4 regions of the Streptomyces sp. NBC_00670 genome follow, and region 1 is predicted to be linked to each of the others. Evidence: riboswitches for the same ligand, from Rfam matches in the RefSeq annotation. Region 1 holds a riboswitch; each other region holds the start of a gene.
What was found. Region 1 has a riboswitch for cyclic di-AMP ahead of OIE12_RS18975 (transglycosylase SLT domain-containing protein). Riboswitches for the same ligand answer to the same signal wherever they lie in the genome.
Positions count from the first base shown of each region.

Region 2: another riboswitch for cyclic di-AMP. It lies ahead of OIE12_RS25045 (M23 family metallopeptidase); the one in region 1 lies ahead of OIE12_RS18975 (transglycosylase SLT domain-containing protein).
Region 3: another riboswitch for cyclic di-AMP. It lies ahead of OIE12_RS15550 (M23 family metallopeptidase); the one in region 1 lies ahead of OIE12_RS18975 (transglycosylase SLT domain-containing protein).
Region 4: another riboswitch for cyclic di-AMP. It lies ahead of OIE12_RS33495 (NlpC/P60 family protein); the one in region 1 lies ahead of OIE12_RS18975 (transglycosylase SLT domain-containing protein).

Region 1 covers NZ_CP109017.1:4,276,329-4,280,567, reverse strand. The annotation lists gene OIE12_RS18985 (LolA family protein) at 1-661, opposite strand, end outside; gene OIE12_RS18980 (polyprenyl synthetase family protein) at 955-1,965, opposite strand; cyclic di-AMP (ydaO/yuaA leader) riboswitch at 2,516-2,689, shown strand; gene OIE12_RS18975 (transglycosylase SLT domain-containing protein) at 2,695-3,180, shown strand; gene OIE12_RS18970 (HAD family hydrolase) at 3,250-4,065, opposite strand.
Region 2 covers NZ_CP109017.1:5,640,525-5,644,763, forward strand. The annotation lists gene OIE12_RS25035 (M16 family metallopeptidase) at 1-610, shown strand, start outside; gene OIE12_RS25040 (M16 family metallopeptidase) at 607-1,995, shown strand; cyclic di-AMP (ydaO/yuaA leader) riboswitch at 2,234-2,385, shown strand; gene OIE12_RS25045 (M23 family metallopeptidase) at 2,399-3,157, shown strand; gene OIE12_RS25050 (GntR family transcriptional regulator) at 3,396-4,082, shown strand.
Region 3 covers NZ_CP109017.1:3,496,893-3,501,131, forward strand. The annotation lists gene OIE12_RS15540 (PrsW family intramembrane metalloprotease) at 1-376, shown strand, start outside; gene OIE12_RS15545 (aldo/keto reductase) at 327-1,271, opposite strand; gene OIE12_RS15550 (M23 family metallopeptidase) at 1,412-2,464, opposite strand; cyclic di-AMP (ydaO/yuaA leader) riboswitch at 2,475-2,632, opposite strand; gene OIE12_RS15555 (PP2C family protein-serine/threonine phosphatase) at 2,905-4,032, opposite strand; tRNA gene OIE12_RS15560 (tRNA-Met) at 4,173-4,239, opposite strand, start outside.
Region 4 covers NZ_CP109017.1:4,457,527-4,461,765, reverse strand. The annotation lists gene OIE12_RS19850 (ATP-dependent DNA helicase) at 1-1,831, opposite strand, end outside; cyclic di-AMP (ydaO/yuaA leader) riboswitch at 2,296-2,469, shown strand; gene OIE12_RS33495 (NlpC/P60 family protein) at 2,595-4,239, shown strand, end outside.

The DNA of each region.
Region 1 (4,239 bases):
CGTCGGCGGCCTTCAGGACCTGCTCGGCGAGGGCCTTGGGAGTGACGGACAGCTCGTCGGACCCGGCGCCGTGGTGCTTGCCGCCGTCCTTCCCGCTCTTGCCGTCCTTCGCGCCGCTCGGCTCCTCGGCGTGGTAGGCCTGGTTGGAGGCGCTGTCGTACGCCCACACCTCGTCGCCGTTGTGGATGACGCTGTACTCGGCGGCCTTCTCGACGATGGACAGCTTGTGCTTGTCCGGGCCGTTCACGGCCACGCGCAGGGTGTGCGTGCCGCTCGCGAGTTCCGTCAGCTTCGAGGAGGGGTCGGCGGTGGAATCGCCGCCCTGCGGCGAGGCGCCGGAGAGCAGGCCGCTCTCCAGGCCGCCCAGGTCCGGCAGGCCCAGGTCGGTGGTGATCTTGACCGTGCCGGAGAGCTGGTCCACGTCCGACGCGGCGATCTTCTCGAGGAGTTTCTGCGCGCTGATCTTCGGCAGGTCGGGGTCACCGGAGTCGGCGAGCGCCGGGACGAGCCCGATCGTCGCCGCCGCCACCCCCACCACCGCGACCGGCACGACGTACCGCGTGGCCCTGCGCCGCGCTCCGCCCGCGTCGCCGGCGCTGCCGCCCGGGTGCTCGCCCGGGCTTCCGCCGGGAGTGATGTCGTCGGTTCCGTACGGTGCCATGTGTGCCTTACCTCCGTCGTCGGCGGCGGCGTGCCGTGCTCGCGCTCCCTCGGCGCGCTCCCCTCGGCTCTCGGTTCGCGCTCGAGCCGGGACTTCCCACCCCGTGCCGCCATTGTCACCCGAAGTCCGGGGAGGTGGTCCTCTCCATATGACCAAAAAGTCCGCGACGAGGCGTCAACCCCCGGAGCCAACTCCGCGTACTCCTGCGGTATGACACGAGGGTGGAAAGCGTCCACCCACCCGTAGGGGAAGAGGGGACCGACGGCCGGACAGAACAGCGGGGACCCGCGGCGTCACCCGGCCCGGTGCACCACCAGTTCGCACATCTCCGTGAGCGCCGTCTTCGCCGCGCACTCCGGCAGCGGGGCCAGCGCGGAGCGCGCCTCCTCCGCGTACCGCACCGTGTCCCGTCGCGCCTGTTCGAGCGCCGGGTGCTCGCGCAGCAGCTCCAGCGCCTCGGTGAGCCGGGCGTCGTCGCTCAGGTCGGAGTCGAGCAGCGCGCACAGGGCCGCGTCCTCCGGCAGCCCGAGCCGCTCGGCCCGCTCGCGCAGCCGCAGCACCGGCAGCGTGGGGATGCCCTCCCGCAGGTCGGTGCCCGGCGTCTTGCCGGACTCACGGGAGTCGGAGGCGATGTCGAGCACGTCGTCGGCGAGCTGGAAGGCGACACCGAGCCGCTCCCCGTACTGCGTGAGCACGTCCACGACCGTCTCGTCGGCGCCGGACATCATCGCGCCGAACCGGCAGGCCACCGCGACCAGCGAGCCGGTCTTGCCGGCCAGCACGTCGAGGTAGTGGTCGACGGGGTCCCGGCCGTCGCGCGGCCCGGCGGTCTCCAGGATCTGCCCGGTGACCAGCCGTTCGAACGCCTCCGCCTGGATGCGGACCGCCTCGGGGCCGAGGTCGGCCAGCATGTGGGAGGCGCGGGAGAAGAGGAAGTCGCCGGTGAGGACCGCGACCGAGTTGCCCCAGCGGGTGTTCGCGCTGTCCACCCCGCGCCGCACCTCGGCCTCGTCCATGACGTCGTCGTGGTAGAGCGTGGCCAGGTGGGTGAGCTCGACCACGACCGCCGAGGGCACGATCCCCGGCGCGTAGGGGTCGCCGAACTGGGCCGCCAGCATCACCAGCAGCGGCCGGAACCGCTTCCCGCCCGCGCGGACGAGGTGCTGGGCGGCCTCCGTGATGAAGGGGACCTCGCTCTTGGTGGCTTCGAGCAGGCCCTCCTCGACAGCCGTCAGACCGACCTGGACATCGGCTTCCAGAGCCTGGTCCCGCACGCTCAGCCCGAATGGCCCGACGACGGTCACGAGGGGTCTCCTGTCTGCTGGTGTCTGGTGACGGTTACACGGTTTGTCGATAGGTCGCTGCCCTCACTCAAGTCAGCGTATCCGGTCATGTTTCGATCACCACGAGCGCCCATGGTTCCAGGCCGGGACGTATCGGATCAGAGACGGCATGTTCGTGATCGGGTGATACGCGCAGTTATTTAGTGACACACGCATGATCACACCACGGTGCTTCCCCCGGCGGATCCCTCCGTCGCCGCCCGAACGGCACCGGGACCTCCCGCGCGGCCGACTTGCGGACATTCGAACCTTTCCGCACCATACGCCCGGCTCGTCCGGCCAGTGAGTTGGGTCACGCGCCACCCCTGCCGTGCGCGGACAACCGGAAGCACACATTCCCCTTACCCGGATACCCAGTTGGACTCCACGGCCCACAAAGGATCAACGACCCAAAACACCCACCACAAGATCAACCGGGGAGAACCGCGTTTTCGTCACTTGTTCCCCACAGGTTCTCTCGCATAGCTTCCTCCCCGATCCGGACGGAACGCCGAGTCCTGCCGCCGCCCGGAGCACCCATTCACCCATCTCGCACGGCAGGAGCGGGGGACCCAGGTAAGTCGCCGGTCCGGGCCAAGTCCCGGCACGGCTAGGGGTGAAGCCGGATCCGCACTCGCGTGCGGACCGGCCGGGCACCTCCCAGCCCGAACCCGACAGCTCACCTCGCAGGCGACGGAGAGGACATCCGCCATGCCCCGCTTCGCCCTGCCCGGCTTCCGCCTGCCCACCCGCGCCGTGATCGCCGCCGGCACCGGTGCCGCCGCCCTCGCCCTGCCGCTGTTCGGCGCGACCCAGGCGTCCGCCGCCACGACCACGGCGACCACCACCGCGGCCACGACCACCACGGCCGCCTACACCAACAACCTGGACGGCTGGATCCAGCAGTCCCTGGCGATCATGGCCCAGAACGGCATCCCCGGCAGCTACGACGGCATCCACCGCAACGTCATGCGCGAGTCCTCGGGCAACCCGCTCGCCGTGAACAACTGGGACTCCAACGCCGCGGCGGGCACCCCGTCCAAGGGCCTGCTCCAGATCATCGACCCGACGTTCCTCGCCTACCACGTGCCCGGCACCGCGCTCGACCCGTTCGACCCGGTCGCCAACATCACCGCGGCCTGCAACTACGCGGCCGCGCGCTACGGCTCGATCGACAACGTGTACGGCGCGTACTGAGCCGACCGCCTCCCAGGGGCACGACCGCCCCCAGGGGTCCGGCCGCCCGGGCGAGGGTCCGTACGGGCCTCAGCCCCGGTCCGGGAAGAGGCGTTCGAGGACGACGGCGATGCCGTCGTCCTCGTTCGACGCCGTGACCTCGTCGGCGACCGCCTTGAGTTCGGGATGGGCGTTGGCCATGGCCACGCCGTGGGCCGCCCAGTCGAACATGGGGATGTCGTTGGGCATGTCCCCGAAGGCGAGGGTCCCGGCCGGGGACAGCCCCAGCCGCTCGGCCGCCAGCGCGAGCCCGGTCGCCTTGGTCACGCCGCATGGCTGGAGTTCGACGGTCCCCGGCCCCGACATGGTGACCGTGGCCAGTGAACCGACCGCCCCCCGGGCCGCCGCCGCCAGTTCGTCGTCGGTGAGGAAGGGGTGGCGCAGCAGCACCTTGCTGATCGGCTCCGCCCACAGGTCGTCGCGCCGGCCGACCCGTACGGCCGGCAGCGTGGGGTGCGGCATGAGGTAGCCGGGCTCGATCAGCGTCAGCCCGTCCGCACCGTCCTGGTCGACGGCGGCGTACACCTCGCCGACCTCGGCCTCCACCTTGCCGAGCGCGGTCTCTGCCAGCTCCCGGTCCAGCGTGACGGACCACAGCAGCCGGTCCGCGCCGGCGTCGTACAACTGCGCGCCCTGTCCGCACACCGCGAGCCCCCGCCCGCCCAGGTCCTCCAGGAGCGGGCGCACCCTCGGCGCCGGCCGCCCCGTCACCACCAGATGTGTCGCCCCGGCCGCGGCCACCCGCGCGAGCGCGGCGAGGGACCGGTCGGAGAGCGTGTCGTCGCCGCGCAGCAGCGTTCCGTCCAGGTCAGTGGCGATGAGGGCATATGCGGTGGGTGCGGCCATGATCAGAGAATACGGATGTCACGCCCCACCGACCCGCCCCGAACCGGACGACGTCCGCTTTCTCGTGTGCAACGACCGGCCCGACAGCGACAGTTGGCGCACGGCGCCTACGCCGTCCGCCAACACCCGCCCGCGTACCGCCCGTCGTCCCGTCAACATCCGTCCCGCGAACTG
Region 2 (4,239 bases), 1.4 Mb from region 1:
CGTCGAGGAGGAGGTCCCCGCGCGCGCGTTGATGGCCGCCTACCGGCTCCCGGAGGACGGCACGCGCGCGTGCGACGCGGCCGACCTGGCGCTCACCGTGCTCGGCGGCGGCGAGTCCTCCCGGCTGTTCAACCGTCTGGTGCGCCGCGACCGCACCGCCGTCGCCGCCGGCTTCGGCCTGCTCCGGCTGGCCGGGGCGCCCTCGCTCGGCTGGCTGGACGTGAAGACCTCCGGCGACGTCGAGGTGCCCGTCATCGAGGCGGCCGTCGACGAGGAGCTCGCCCGGTTCGCCGAGGAGGGCCCCACCGCCGAGGAGATGGAGCGCGCCCAGGCGCAGCTGGAGCGCGAGTGGCTGGACCGGCTCGGCACGGTCGCCGGCCGCGCCGACGAACTGTGCCGGTACGCCGTCCTGTTCGGCGACCCGCAGCTCGCCCTGACGGCCGTCACGCGTGTCCTGGAGGTCACCCCCGAGGAGGTCCGGGACATCGCCCGGGCCCGGCTGCGGCCCGACAACCGCGCGGTGCTCGTCTACGAGCCGGTCGCGCCCGAGGAGCCCGAGGCCGCCGAGGCCGCCGAAGTCACCGACGAGAACGAGGAGTCGGCGAAGTGACCGAGCTCGCGACCATGGAGTTCCACCCGCAGCCCCGGGCCGGCGAGGCGAAGCCCTGGGCGTTCCCCGCGCCCGAGCGCGGCACCCTGGACAACGGCCTGACGCTGCTGCGCTGCCACCGCCCCGGCCAGCAGGTCGTCGCCGTCGAGGTGCTCCTCGACGCGCCCCTGGAGGCCGAACCGCAGGCCCAGGAGGGTGTCGCCACCATCATGGCGCGCGCCTTCTCCGAGGGCACCGACAAGCACTCCGCGGAGGAGTTCGCCGCCGAGCTGGAGCGCTGCGGCGCCACCCTTGACGCGCACGCCGACCACCCCGGTGTACGGCTCTCCCTGGAGGTGCCCGTCTCGCGGCTCGCCAAGGCGCTCGGCCTGCTCGCCGACGCGCTGCGCGCCCCCGCGTTCGACGACGGCGAGATCGAGCGCCTGGTGCGCAACCGGCTCGACGAGATCCCGCACGAGACCGCCAACCCGGCCCGTCGCGCCGCCAAGGAGCTGTCCCGGCAGCTCTTCCCGGCGGACTCCCGCATGTCCCGGCCCCGTCAGGGCACCGAGGAGAGCGTCGAGGCCATCGACGCGGCGGCCGTACGCGCGTTCTACGAGCGGCACGTACGGCCCGCCACCGCCACCGCGGTGGTCGTCGGCGACCTCACCGGCGTCGACCTGGACGCGCTCCTCGCCGACACGCTCGGCGCGTGGACGGGCGCGCCCGGGCAGCCGCGTCCGGTGCCCCCGGTGACCGCCGACGACACCGGCCGCGTGATCGTCGTGCACCGCCCCGGAGCCGTCCAGACGCAGCTCCTCATCGGCCGCGTCGGCGCCGACCGGCACGACCGCGTGTGGCCCGCCCAGGTGCTCGGCACGTACTGCCTCGGCGGCACCCTCACCTCGCGGCTGGACCGCGTGCTGCGCGAGGAGAAGGGCTACACCTACGGTGTGCGCGCGTTCGGCCAGGTGCTGCGTTCCGCGCCCGACGGCAGCGGCGCCGCGATGCTCGCCATCAGCGGTTCCGTCGACACCCCGAACACCGGCCCCGCCCTCGACGACCTGTGGAAGGTGCTGCGCACCCTCGCCGCCGAGGGGCTGACCGACGCCGAGCGCGATGTCGCCGTGCAGAACCTGGTGGGCGTCGCCCCGCTGAAGTTCGAGACCGCGGCCGCCGTCGCGAGCTCGCTCGCCGACCAGGTCGAGCAGCACCTGCCGGACGACTACCAGGCGACGCTGTATCAGCAGCTCGCCGCCACCGGCACGGTGGAGGCGACGGCCGCCGTCGTCAACGCCTTCCCGGTGGACCGTCTGGTGACGATCCTGGTGGGCGACGCCGAGCAGATCGCGGAGCCCGTACGCGCCCTGGGGATCGGCGAAGTCACCGTGGTGGCCGCCGAGTAGCACGGGCGGCGCGCGGGGGCGTGGACGAGGCCCTGGTGACTCCCCGGACGTCACCAGGGCCTCCCGCGCCCCCGGTCCGGCCCGCCGACGGCGGGTGTTTGTCCGTATTGCCACAGAGGGTGGCGCTTCCGCGGTGTGGGATACGCAACAAAACCGTTACCTCGTTTGCCCGTTGAAACGGCGCCCGCTTAGCGTCTTCCCGGCTGTCCGTCAGGCAGCGCGCCGCATCCGCGGCAGCGGACAGTCATCGCCGAGTCCCCGTACGGCGCGAGCCAGGGGAGCCGGGGACCCACGTCCCTGGGGTGAATCGGACGCCCCCACAGGGTGTCCGTAGGAGACCTTCCTGCTCCGAACCCGTCAGCTAACCCGGTAGGCGAGAAGGAAGGAAAGGACGACCCCTTACATGGCGTTCACCCGCGCCCCCGGGAAGCACCGCCGTGCCGATCGCACGAAGCGCACGACGACCGGCGCCGTGGGCGTCGCGGCGCTCGCCACCACCGGCGTCGTCGGCACCCTGGCCGCTCCCGCGTTCGCCGCGGAGCCCGCCGCCTCCGTCGACCAGACCGGGCTCCTGCGGGCCGCCGGCATCGGCGAGAGCGTCGCCGCGCGGATCGACGCCCAGGCCCTCGCCCAGGAGAAGGCGGCCGCGCGCAAGGCGGCCGAGGAGGCCGCGCGCAAGGAGGCCGCCGCGCAGGCGGAGCGGGCCCGCGACGCGAAGGAGCGCGCCGCCCGCGAGGCCGAGCGCAAGCGGCTGAACACCTTCGTCGCGCCGATCTCGGGCTCCTACGTCTCCACCGGCTACCAGGCCAGCAGCTCCCTGTGGTCCTCCGGCACCCACACCGGCATCGACTTCCACGCCGCCACCGGCACCTCCGTGCACGCCGTCGGCTCCGGCACCGTCGTGGAGACCGGCTGGGGCGGGGCCTACGGCAACCAGATCGTCCTCAAGATGGCCGACGGCACCTACACCCAGTACGGCCACCTGTCGTCCATCGGCGTCACGGTGGGCCAGCAGGTCACCCCCGGGCAGCAGATCGCCCTGTCCGGCGCGACCGGCAACGTCACCGGCCCGCATCTGCACTTCGAGGCCCGTACGAGCCCGGAGTACGGCTCCGACATCGACCCGGTGGCGTACCTGCGCGCCCACGGCGTCAACGTCTGAAGCACCCGCGTCGGCGCACCCGCGCACCGGCCGACGCCCCCCGAACCGTCGTCGACGGCCCCGGCCCCCGAAGCCGGGGCCGTTCTCGTTCCGTCCGGGCATTTCGTCCCGGCCGTTGTCCAAAAAAGAACCATGAATTCCGGCCCGCCGTCGGAAATCCCTCTCCGCTGCAATAGAGTCGGTCGGGCAATGCGCCGGCCGACGGCGCTTCGCACGGAAATCGAGGCGGAGGTCGGACATGCGTATTCCGGCGCACTCGGTATGCGCGGCGATCCGCGAGGACATCGTCGCCGGCGTCCACGCGCGCGGCAGCCGGCTCACCGAGGAGGTCCTCGCCCGCCGCTACGGCGTCTCCCGCGTCCCCGTGCGCGAGGCGCTGCGCACGCTGGAGGCCGAGGGCTTCGTCGTCACCCGGCGGCACGCGGGCGCGTGCGTGGCCGAGCCCACCGGGCAGGAGGCCGCCGACCTGCTGGAGATGCACGTCCTGCTGGAACCGCTCGGCGCCGCCCGGGCCGCCCAGCGGCGCACGGAGGCCCATCTGAAGGTGCTGCGCGGCCTGGTCAGGCTCGGCCGGGAACGGGCAGGGCAGGGCAGCAGCGACGACCTGCGCTCCCTGGACGGCTGGTTCCACGACACGCTCGCGCAGGCCGCCGGGAGCCCGGCGCTGAGCACCACGCTGGCCCAGCTGCGGCACAAGATCGCATGGATGTACGTCACCGGGACACCGGCCGACCCCGTGGCGGACTGGGCGGAACGCGGCGGCATCGTCGACGCGATCGCCCGGGGCGACGACGCCCGCGCCCACATCCTCGCCGCACAGCACACCCAACGGACGACCACGTCCCACCGGCTGCGGCCCGTCGGCGCGGACATGGGTGTGAGGAATCCGCAACAAGCCGTAAACATCGCGGGCCCGCAGAATTAACAGGGGTGCCGTATACAAAGGAGAGTGGACGCGGGGAAGTGCGGACCCCGTTTTCCTTTTCGCTGCTCGTCATCCTGTGCGTCCACGCCGGAGAATTCACGGACGGACGGGTGGAAAGCAGAAAGCCGCGTCGCCCCCGGGGGCGACGCGGCTTTCT
Region 3 (4,239 bases), 780 kb from region 1:
GTACGGACAGGGTCCCGCGTACGGCGGCTTCCCGGCGTACGGCGGCCCGGCCCACGGCGGTCATGGCTACGCCCAGGGTCCCGCCGGCCCGGTCCACGGCGGTCATGGCTACGCCCAGGGTCCCGCCGGCCCGGTCCACGGCGGTCATGGCTATGCCCAGGGTCCCGCCGGCCCGGCCCCGGCGTACGGCGGCGGCCACACGCCCCCTCCGTACGGCATACCGACCCAGGGCATACCGGCGTACGGCCTGGCCCCCCAAGGCCAGTCACCCCAGAACCAGCCGCCCCAGAACCAGCCGCCCCAAGCCCCGCCCCCTCACGCGACTCCTACGCCGCCGCCTCCGTCAGCCGCGCCGTCTCCGCCTGCGTCAGCGTGACCTCGGCGAGCGCCAGCAGCGCCGGGAGCTGTTCCACCGTCCGGGCGGAGGCGACCGGGGCGAGGACGGTAGGACGCGAGGCGAGCCAGGCGAGGGCGATCGTGGCGACCTCCACCCCGCGCGCGCCGGCGATCTCGTCGAGCGCCGTCAGCACCCGTGCGCCCCGTTCGGGTTCCACGAGCTGTGCCACGCGCCGCGCGCGCACCGAGTCCACCGTCGCCCCCGGCCGGTACTTCCCCGTCAGGAATCCCGACGCGAGCGCGAAGTAGGGCACCGCGGAGAGGCCGGCTTCCTCGGCGACGTCCTGGAGGGCGCCCTCGTAGGTGTCCCGGGAGACCAGGCTGTAGTGCGGCTGGACGGCGACGTAGCGGGCCAGGCCCTCGCGCTCGGAGAACTCCAGCGAGGCGCGCAACCGCTCGGCCGAGATGTTGGAGGCCGCGATGTGCCGTACCTTGCCCGCCTTCACCAGCCCGTCCAGCGTGCCGATGACCTCCTCGATGGGCACGTCGGGATCGTCGTAGTGCGTGTAGTACAGGTCGATGTAGTCCGTTCGGAGCCGCCGCAGCGAGGCGTCGGCCGCCGCCCTGATGTTGCCGGCGGACAGCCCCTGATGGTCGGGGTGCCGGCCGACCTTGGTCGCGAGGACCACGTCGGAGCGGTTGCCGCGCGCCGTGAACCACTTGCCGAGGACGGTCTCGGACTCGCCGCCCTTCATGCCGGGGGCGAACGCCGAGTAGGCGTCGGCGCTGTCGACGAAGTTGCCGCCGGCGGCCAGGTAGGCGTCCAGCACGGCGAAGGATCCGGCCTCGTCGGCGGTCCAGCCGAAGACGTTGCCGCCGAGGCAGAGCGGAGCGACCTCGAGAGACGTTGAGCCCAGAGGGCGAAGAGACATCATTTAACGATGTTAAGGAGAGGTTCGGGTGTTCCCGCGCCGTGCCGTGCGCTCTTACCCGATCGCCTCGCGACTCGGCCCGACGGGGCAGCACGCTGCGCGAAAGGACACGGCGCGACAGGGCACGCCGGGGCACGGCCGGCTCAGGGAGTGAGCCCCTTGGACCGCAGCCACGCCATCGGGTCGATCCCGGTGGCCGCGCCCCCGGGGTGCACCTCCAGGTGCAGATGCGGGCCGGTGACGTTGCCGGTGGCGCCGACGCGGCCGATGACCTCGCCGGTGGAGACCTTCTGCCCGACGCTGACGCTGATCGAGGACTGGTGGCAGAACCACAGCTCGGTGCCGTCGTCCAGGGTCAGGATGGTGCGGTAGCCGTAGGACCCGGCCCAGCCCGCCTCGGTGATCGTGCCGCTGTGGATCGCCTTGATGAGCGTGCCGGTGGGCGCGGCGAAGTCGAGACCGGTGTGATAGCCGGACGACCACATCGATCCGGCCTCGCCGAAGGTCGAGGTGATCGTGTACGAGGAGGTCGGCAGCGTGAACTGCTTGGCCAGCTTGGCGAGTTTCTCCGCGGCGGCCTTCTTCTTGGCCTCCGCCTCCGCCTTCTCCTTCGCCTCGGCGGCCTTCTTCTCGGCCTTCGCCTCCGCCTCCTTGGCGGCGGACGCGGCCTGCTTGGCGGCGGCGGTCTCGGCGGCCCGCGCGGCGGCGCTGTCCGCCTGGTCCTGCTGGGCCTCGGCCTGCCGCATGATCCGGGCGCGCAGCGCCTCGCCCGCGTCCGTGGAGCCCGCGGCGGTGTCGGCACCGGTCAGCCCGGCGCCGGTGAGCGGGGCGGAGGCGGTCTGTACGGCGGTGTCGGAGTCGTCGCCGGAGTCGTCGCCGACCAGAGCCCTGGCCGAGTCGGTGACGGAGGAGAGGTCCGGCAGGGATATGGAGACCGGCGGCTTGCCGGTCTGCGCGGTGGCCATGCCGCCCGCGCCGACGGCGGCGATCACGCCGACGCCCAGAACGGTGGAGCTGCGCGCGAGTCCGCCCCCGCGCTGCTTGGTGACGCGGTGCCGGCCGCGCACGGGACGAACGGAGTCCGCGGTGGGATTCCACTCCTCCCAGGTGCCCTCCTCGGAACGGCGGTCGACGTCGAGGACCTCGGCGCCGGACGGAACGTACGAGGGGTTCTGGGCAGGCCGGTTGGACGCCACGTGGGCGCGCTCCTTTCCTTCCTCACGCCTGCCGGGTTAGCTGACGGGTTCGGAGCAGGAAGGTCTCCTACGCGCGTATACCGGCCGTATCTCTACGGCGGCAACCGCACGATTCACCCCTGGGTGGTGGTTCCCCGGCTCCCTTGCGGGATTAGGCAGATGAGCACGGGGCCGCCTCCTGTGACGGCTGGGACGACCGTGCTGCGTTATCGAACGTTAATAGACCCGGGGCGCACATTCCAAGCGGTTCGGGGGAACGGCTTACACGTCTTGGCCAGGACTTTTGCGTCACGAGCCACGCAAAATCGGGCGAGTCGACCCTGCCTTCCGCGAGTTTCGGACACATGCGCGCCCTGACATCCAGTCAATAAACTTGCGGAAAGACACGATCCGGTCACGACAGGTGACACCGACGGCGCGGTCGCGGTGACGGCCGACGCTCAGGGGTGCGGTCGCCGTACCGCCAGCAGGGCCAGGTCGTCCGTGGCCCGGCCGCCGGTGTGCCGGGCGACCTCGTCCGCCAGGAAGGTGAGCAGCGCGTCCGGTCCGGAGAAGGTGCGGCCGGCGAGCCGGGCGGCGGGGTCGTAGAACTCGCCGTGCCGGTCGCGGGCCTCGGAGAGCCCGTCGGTGTGGAAGAGGAGGGTGGCCCCGTACGGCAGCGCGGCCTCGTCCGCGCGTTCGGGCCACATGCCCAGCTCGCCCATGCCGAGCGGCAGCGCGGGCTCCCGCGGTTCGAGCACGCGCAGCCTGCCGTCGGCGTGCAGGAGCAGCGGGGCGGGATGGCCGCGGTTGACGAGCCGGACGAGTGCGTTGCCGTGCGGGATCTCGGCGAGGACGGCGGTGGTGAACCCCTCGAAGGAGTCCAGGTCGTGGCGCCGGCCGGCCTCCCGGGCGAGCGCGCGTTCGAGCCGCTGGGCGACGGCGCCGAGCGTGGCCTCCTGCTCGGCGGCCTCCCGGAACGCCCCGATCACGACGGCGACGACGCTCACGGCGCTGATGCCCTTGCCGCGCACGTCCCCCAGCACGAGGCGCACGCCGTGCGGGGAGTCCTGGACGGCGTACAGGTCGCCGCCGATCGCCGCCCCGGCCTGCGCGGCCTCGTAGCGTGCGGCGACGTCGAGGCCCGCGAGGCGCTCGGCCGGCTGCGGCATGACGGCGAGTTGCGCGGCCTCGGCGATGTGGCGGACGGAGGCGAGGCGGGCGCCGGTGCGGCGGACGAGCACGTTGGTGAGGACGGCGAGGGCGGCGACGGTGGCCACCGTCAGCAGCTCGGTGGTGGTGTCGACGTTCGACATGACCCCGAACACGGCGTGGATCGCGACCACGGCCAGGACGGCGGCCAGGGCGGTCAGGGCGGTGCCGCGCGTCGAGTACAGGGAGGAGGCGACCAGGGGCGCCGCGGTGAACAGGGGTGCGGCGGTGAAGTCGGCCGGGGTGAGGCAGTCGTAGACGATCGCGGCGACGAGCAGCAGCACCGGGAGGAAGGGCAGCACGGCACGGACGCAGGCCGCCCCGCGGCTGCCGTTCCCGACGGTCGCGGCCGACCGCTTCTCTGTGCGCTGCCCCACGGGACCAGCGTGGCCGGGCAGGCGCGGCGGGGCACCTCCGGTGGGCCGGGCGGGTGGCGGGTCGGGCTTTTCGGGAGACGCGGATGGGGACGACAAAAACCCCGGGGGCGGAAGCCTTTCGGCCTCCGCCCCCGGGGACGTGGTAGCGGGGACAGGATTTGAACCTGCGACCTCTGGGTTATGAGCCCAGCGAGCTACCGAGCTGCT
Region 4 (4,239 bases), 180 kb from region 1:
CTCCCGCGCTGTTCCCGGCGCCGCGCTCCTGTTCGAACTCCAGGGCGACGGCGGCGAGTTCCTGGAGGTTCTCGATCCGGGTCTCGTCCTGCGGGTCCGTCGACGCCTGCAACTCGGCGAGGTAGCCGGTGCGTTCGAGGATCGCCTCCAGGACCGTCGCCGGGCCGGCCCCGGACTCGACGACCGTACGCAGCTCCTCCATCAGCACGTTGAACCGCTTGACGGCGTTGGTGGAGCGGGCCGCCATGCCGTACGCCTCGTCGACGCGCCGCAGCGCCTGCGAGAAGCTGATCCGCTCGCGCTGCGCGAGGGCGTCGATCATCGCCTCGGCGCGCTCTCCGATGCCCCGCTTGGGCACGTTGAGGATGCGGCGCAGCGGAACGGAGTCCTCCGGGTTGGCGAGGACCCGCAGGTAGGCCAGGACGTCCCGGACCTCCTTGCGCTCGTAGAAGCGGACTCCGCCGACGACCTTGTAGGGCAGGCCGACGCGGATGAACACCTCTTCGAAGACACGGGACTGGGCGTTGGTGCGGTAGAAGACGGCGACGTCGCCCGCCTTGGCCTCGCCCGCGTCCGTGAGGCGGTCTATCTCGTCGGCGACGAACTGGGCCTCGTCGTGCTCGGTGTCGGCGACGTAGCCGGTGATCCGCGCGCCCGTGCCCGCGTTGGTCCAGAGGTTCTTGGGGCGGCGGGACTCGTTGCGTTCGATGACCGCGTTGGCGGCGGAGAGGATCGTCTGCGTGGAGCGGTAGTTCTGCTCCAGCAGGATCGTCGTCGCGTCCGGGTAGTCCTCCTCGAACTGGAGGATGTTGCGGATGGTCGCGCCGCGGAAGGCGTAGATCGACTGGTCGGCGTCGCCGACGACGCACAGCTCGGCGGGCGGCACCTGGGCCTCCGGCGGCACGTCGACCGGGTGTTCGGAGGTGCCGACCAGTTCGCGGACGAGGGCGTACTGGGCGTGGTTGGTGTCCTGGTACTCGTCGACCAGGACGTGGCGGAAGCGGCGGCGGTAGTGCTCGGCGACGTCCGGGAAGGCGCGCAGCAGGTTGACCGTCGTCATGATCAGGTCGTCGAAGTCGAGCGCGTTGGCCTCGCGCAGCCGCGACTGGTAGAGCGCGTAGGCCTGGGCGACCGTCTTCTCGAAGCCGTCGGCAGCCTGGGCGGCGAAGTCCTCCTCGTCGATCAGCTCGTTCTTCAGGTTGCTGATCTTGGCGCTGAAGGACTTCGGGGGGAAGCGCTTGGGGTCGAGGTCCAGGTCGCGGCAGACGAGGGCCATCAGGCGCTTGGAGTCGGCGGCGTCGTAGATGGAGAAGGACGAGGTGAAGCCGAGCCGCTTGCTCTCCCGGCGCAGGATGCGGACGCAGGCGCTGTGGAACGTCATCACCCACATCGCGTGCGCGCGCGGGCCGACGAGCTGCTCGACGCGCTCCTTCATCTCGCCCGCGGCCTTGTTGGTGAACGTGATCGCGAGGATCTGGCCGGGGTGGACGCTCCGCTCGGCCAGCAGGTGCGCGATGCGGTGGGTGAGCACGCGGGTCTTGCCGGAGCCGGCGCCGGCGACGATGAGCAGGGGGGAGCCGGCGTGCACGACGGCCGCGCGCTGGTTCTCGTTCAGCCCGTCGAGCAGCGCCGCCGCGTCCAGGGCGGGGCGGGGGGCGCCGTTGCGGTAGTACGAGTCCCGGTCCGGGGGCGTGTCGAACTTCCCGCCGAACAGATCGTCCGGAACCTGCTCCGGAGCGTGCTCGTCCTCGGGCGGGGGCGGGGGTTCCTCCTCGCGGGCCCGCGGGGCCTGGAGGTCCGCCAGGAAGCTGTCGTCAAAGAGGCTGCTCATCGCTCTCCGAGTCTAGGGCGCCCCACCGACAACCGGCCGCCCCCTCGGAAACTCCGGGCGGTACGCGGGCGGTCCGGGCGGTACGCGGGGCGGTCCACGGCAGTGCGCGGGGCGGTCCGCCGCAGTACGTGGGAGGCGGCGGGGCGTCCCGCGTGACGAAGCTCTCAGCGGTGGCGGCGGAACAGCCGTGCCGGCCGGGACCCGGCGGCACGGCCGGGCGCCGGGGCGGCGTTCCCGGCGCGATCATCGCTGGTGGCCGCGCGGCGAGGCGGGAACGGGCCGGTGGACGGGTCAACCGGCGGAACGATTCCGCCGGTTGGTCCGGACCGCTCCGGCAACCGAATCCTCACGCGAAGGTCACAAAAATGTATCGGACATAACGCACTTCGACCTTCACACGAGGGACACAAGTTGGCTACGGTGCCGACAGGCCGCTCGACGCAACCGGCGAACGTCGCCGGGCCGCGCGGCCTCCGCCGAGTCCGGCCCGCCCCCGCGGCCGACCGGAGCCGGGGACCCAACCGAGACCTGGGGTGAATCGGCCCAACCGCCCCGCGCGCACGGGCCGTAGGGCAGTCCTTCCGGAACCATCCGCCCGAATCCGACAGCTAACCCGGTAGGCGGAGTACGGAAGGAGTCGCCTCTCTTGGCGTCGGACCAGAAACCGCTTCCTGCCGGGGCGCGCCCCGTCGTCCCCGCAAGGCCGGGGACGCCCGCCGCAGGACCGGGAACGCCCGCGCTCGCCGCGGGGGCCCTGGACCCCATGGCCCTGATCTCTCCGGCGGCGGAGTCCGCGCCCGGGGCCGAGCCGCCGGCGCCGAGCCGCGCGGAGGTCCAGCAGCGGATCGACAACCTGTACCAACGGGTCGAGACGGCCACCGAGAACTACAACGCGACGCGTGTCATGGCCGCGAAGGAGCGGCAGCAGCCGGGGGCCGCGGCGGAGGCGGCGAAGCGGACGCAGTGGCTCGACACGGCGCGCGCGAAGCTGGGGCCCTCCGTGGCCGCGGTGCTGCCGGCCGACCGGCGCCCGGACCGCCCCGGCCGTCCCTCGTCGGGCCGGTCCGCCGGACGTCCGGCGGACGGGCACCCGTCGCGCCTGCGGCAGTCGTCGATCGACAGGACGGTCGCCGAACTGATCGCCGCGACGGAGAAGCGGCGTCCTGGACGGGGCGCACCCGCGCTGGGCCCCGGCCGCGCGACACCGGCGCTCGGGCCGGGGCGCACGGGTGGGACGGACGCGCCGGGCAGCGGTGCGGGTGGTGTTGGTGGTGTTGGCGCTGCCGGTGGTGTGGGTGGTGCGGCGGATGGTCCGAGCGGTCGTGGTGACCGGGGTGGTCCGGGTGGCCGGGGCAGGTCGGGACCGGAGCTGCCGGCGTTGCCGGCGCCCCGGAGGCCGGCCTCGCCGAGCGCGCCGCAGCGGACGCCGCGCACGTTCAAGGACGCGACACAGCGGAAGCTGGCCATGGCGCGCGTACTGCTGTCGCAGCGGACGGGCACACCGCGCGCGGCGCTGGAGAGCGCGCCCGCCGCACAACCGTGGACGCCCCCCGCGCCCGCCCCGGGACAGGGAATGCCCACGGGTGCGTACGCGGCGGCCGGGGACGGTTCGGGATCGTTCGGGGCAGGGGCGCTCGGGAGCGGCGCGGAGTCGTACGCGGGGGGACCGATCACCGGGGCCGCGGCGGGCAACACCGTGCGCGCGGGCGGCACGGGTTCCTTCACCGCGGTCGGCGCGGTCGGCGCGTACGCGGGTGCGGGCAGCGGGGCTGTCTCCGCGGCCATGGACGGCACGGCCTCCTTCCCGGCGACCGCCGCGGGGACCTACCCGGGCGCGGGCAGTGCTGGGTCCTTCCCGGCCGTGGGTGGCACCGGATCCCTTCCGGCCGTGGGTGGCACCGGTTCCCACCCGGCGGCCGGCGCCACCGGCGCGTACCCGGGGGCGGGCGGTACGGGTCCGTCTCCTGCCCTGGACAGCAACGGTCCCTTTCCTGCCCTGGACAGCAACGGTCCTTTTCCTGCCATGGACAGGACCGGTTCCTTCCCCGCCGTGGACGGGACCGGTTCCTTCCCCGCCGTGGGTGGCACCGGTTCCTACCCGGCGGCCGGTACCACCGGCGCGTACCCGGGGGCGGGCAGTGCGGGAGCGTATCCCGCCGTGGACGGCACCGGATCCTTCCCGTCCGTCGGTGCCACCGGGTCGTTCCCGGCCGTCGGCAACACGGGGGCGTACCCGGGTGTGGAGAACACGGGATCGTTCCCGGCGATGACCGGCGGCGCGGGCGCCTTCCCTGGCGTCGGCGGCACCGGTACGTATCCGGGCGTGGACAACACCGGGTCGTTCCCCGCGATGGGCGGCGCGGGGAGCTTCCCCGCGGTGAGCGTCACCGGGTCGTTCCCGTCGGCGG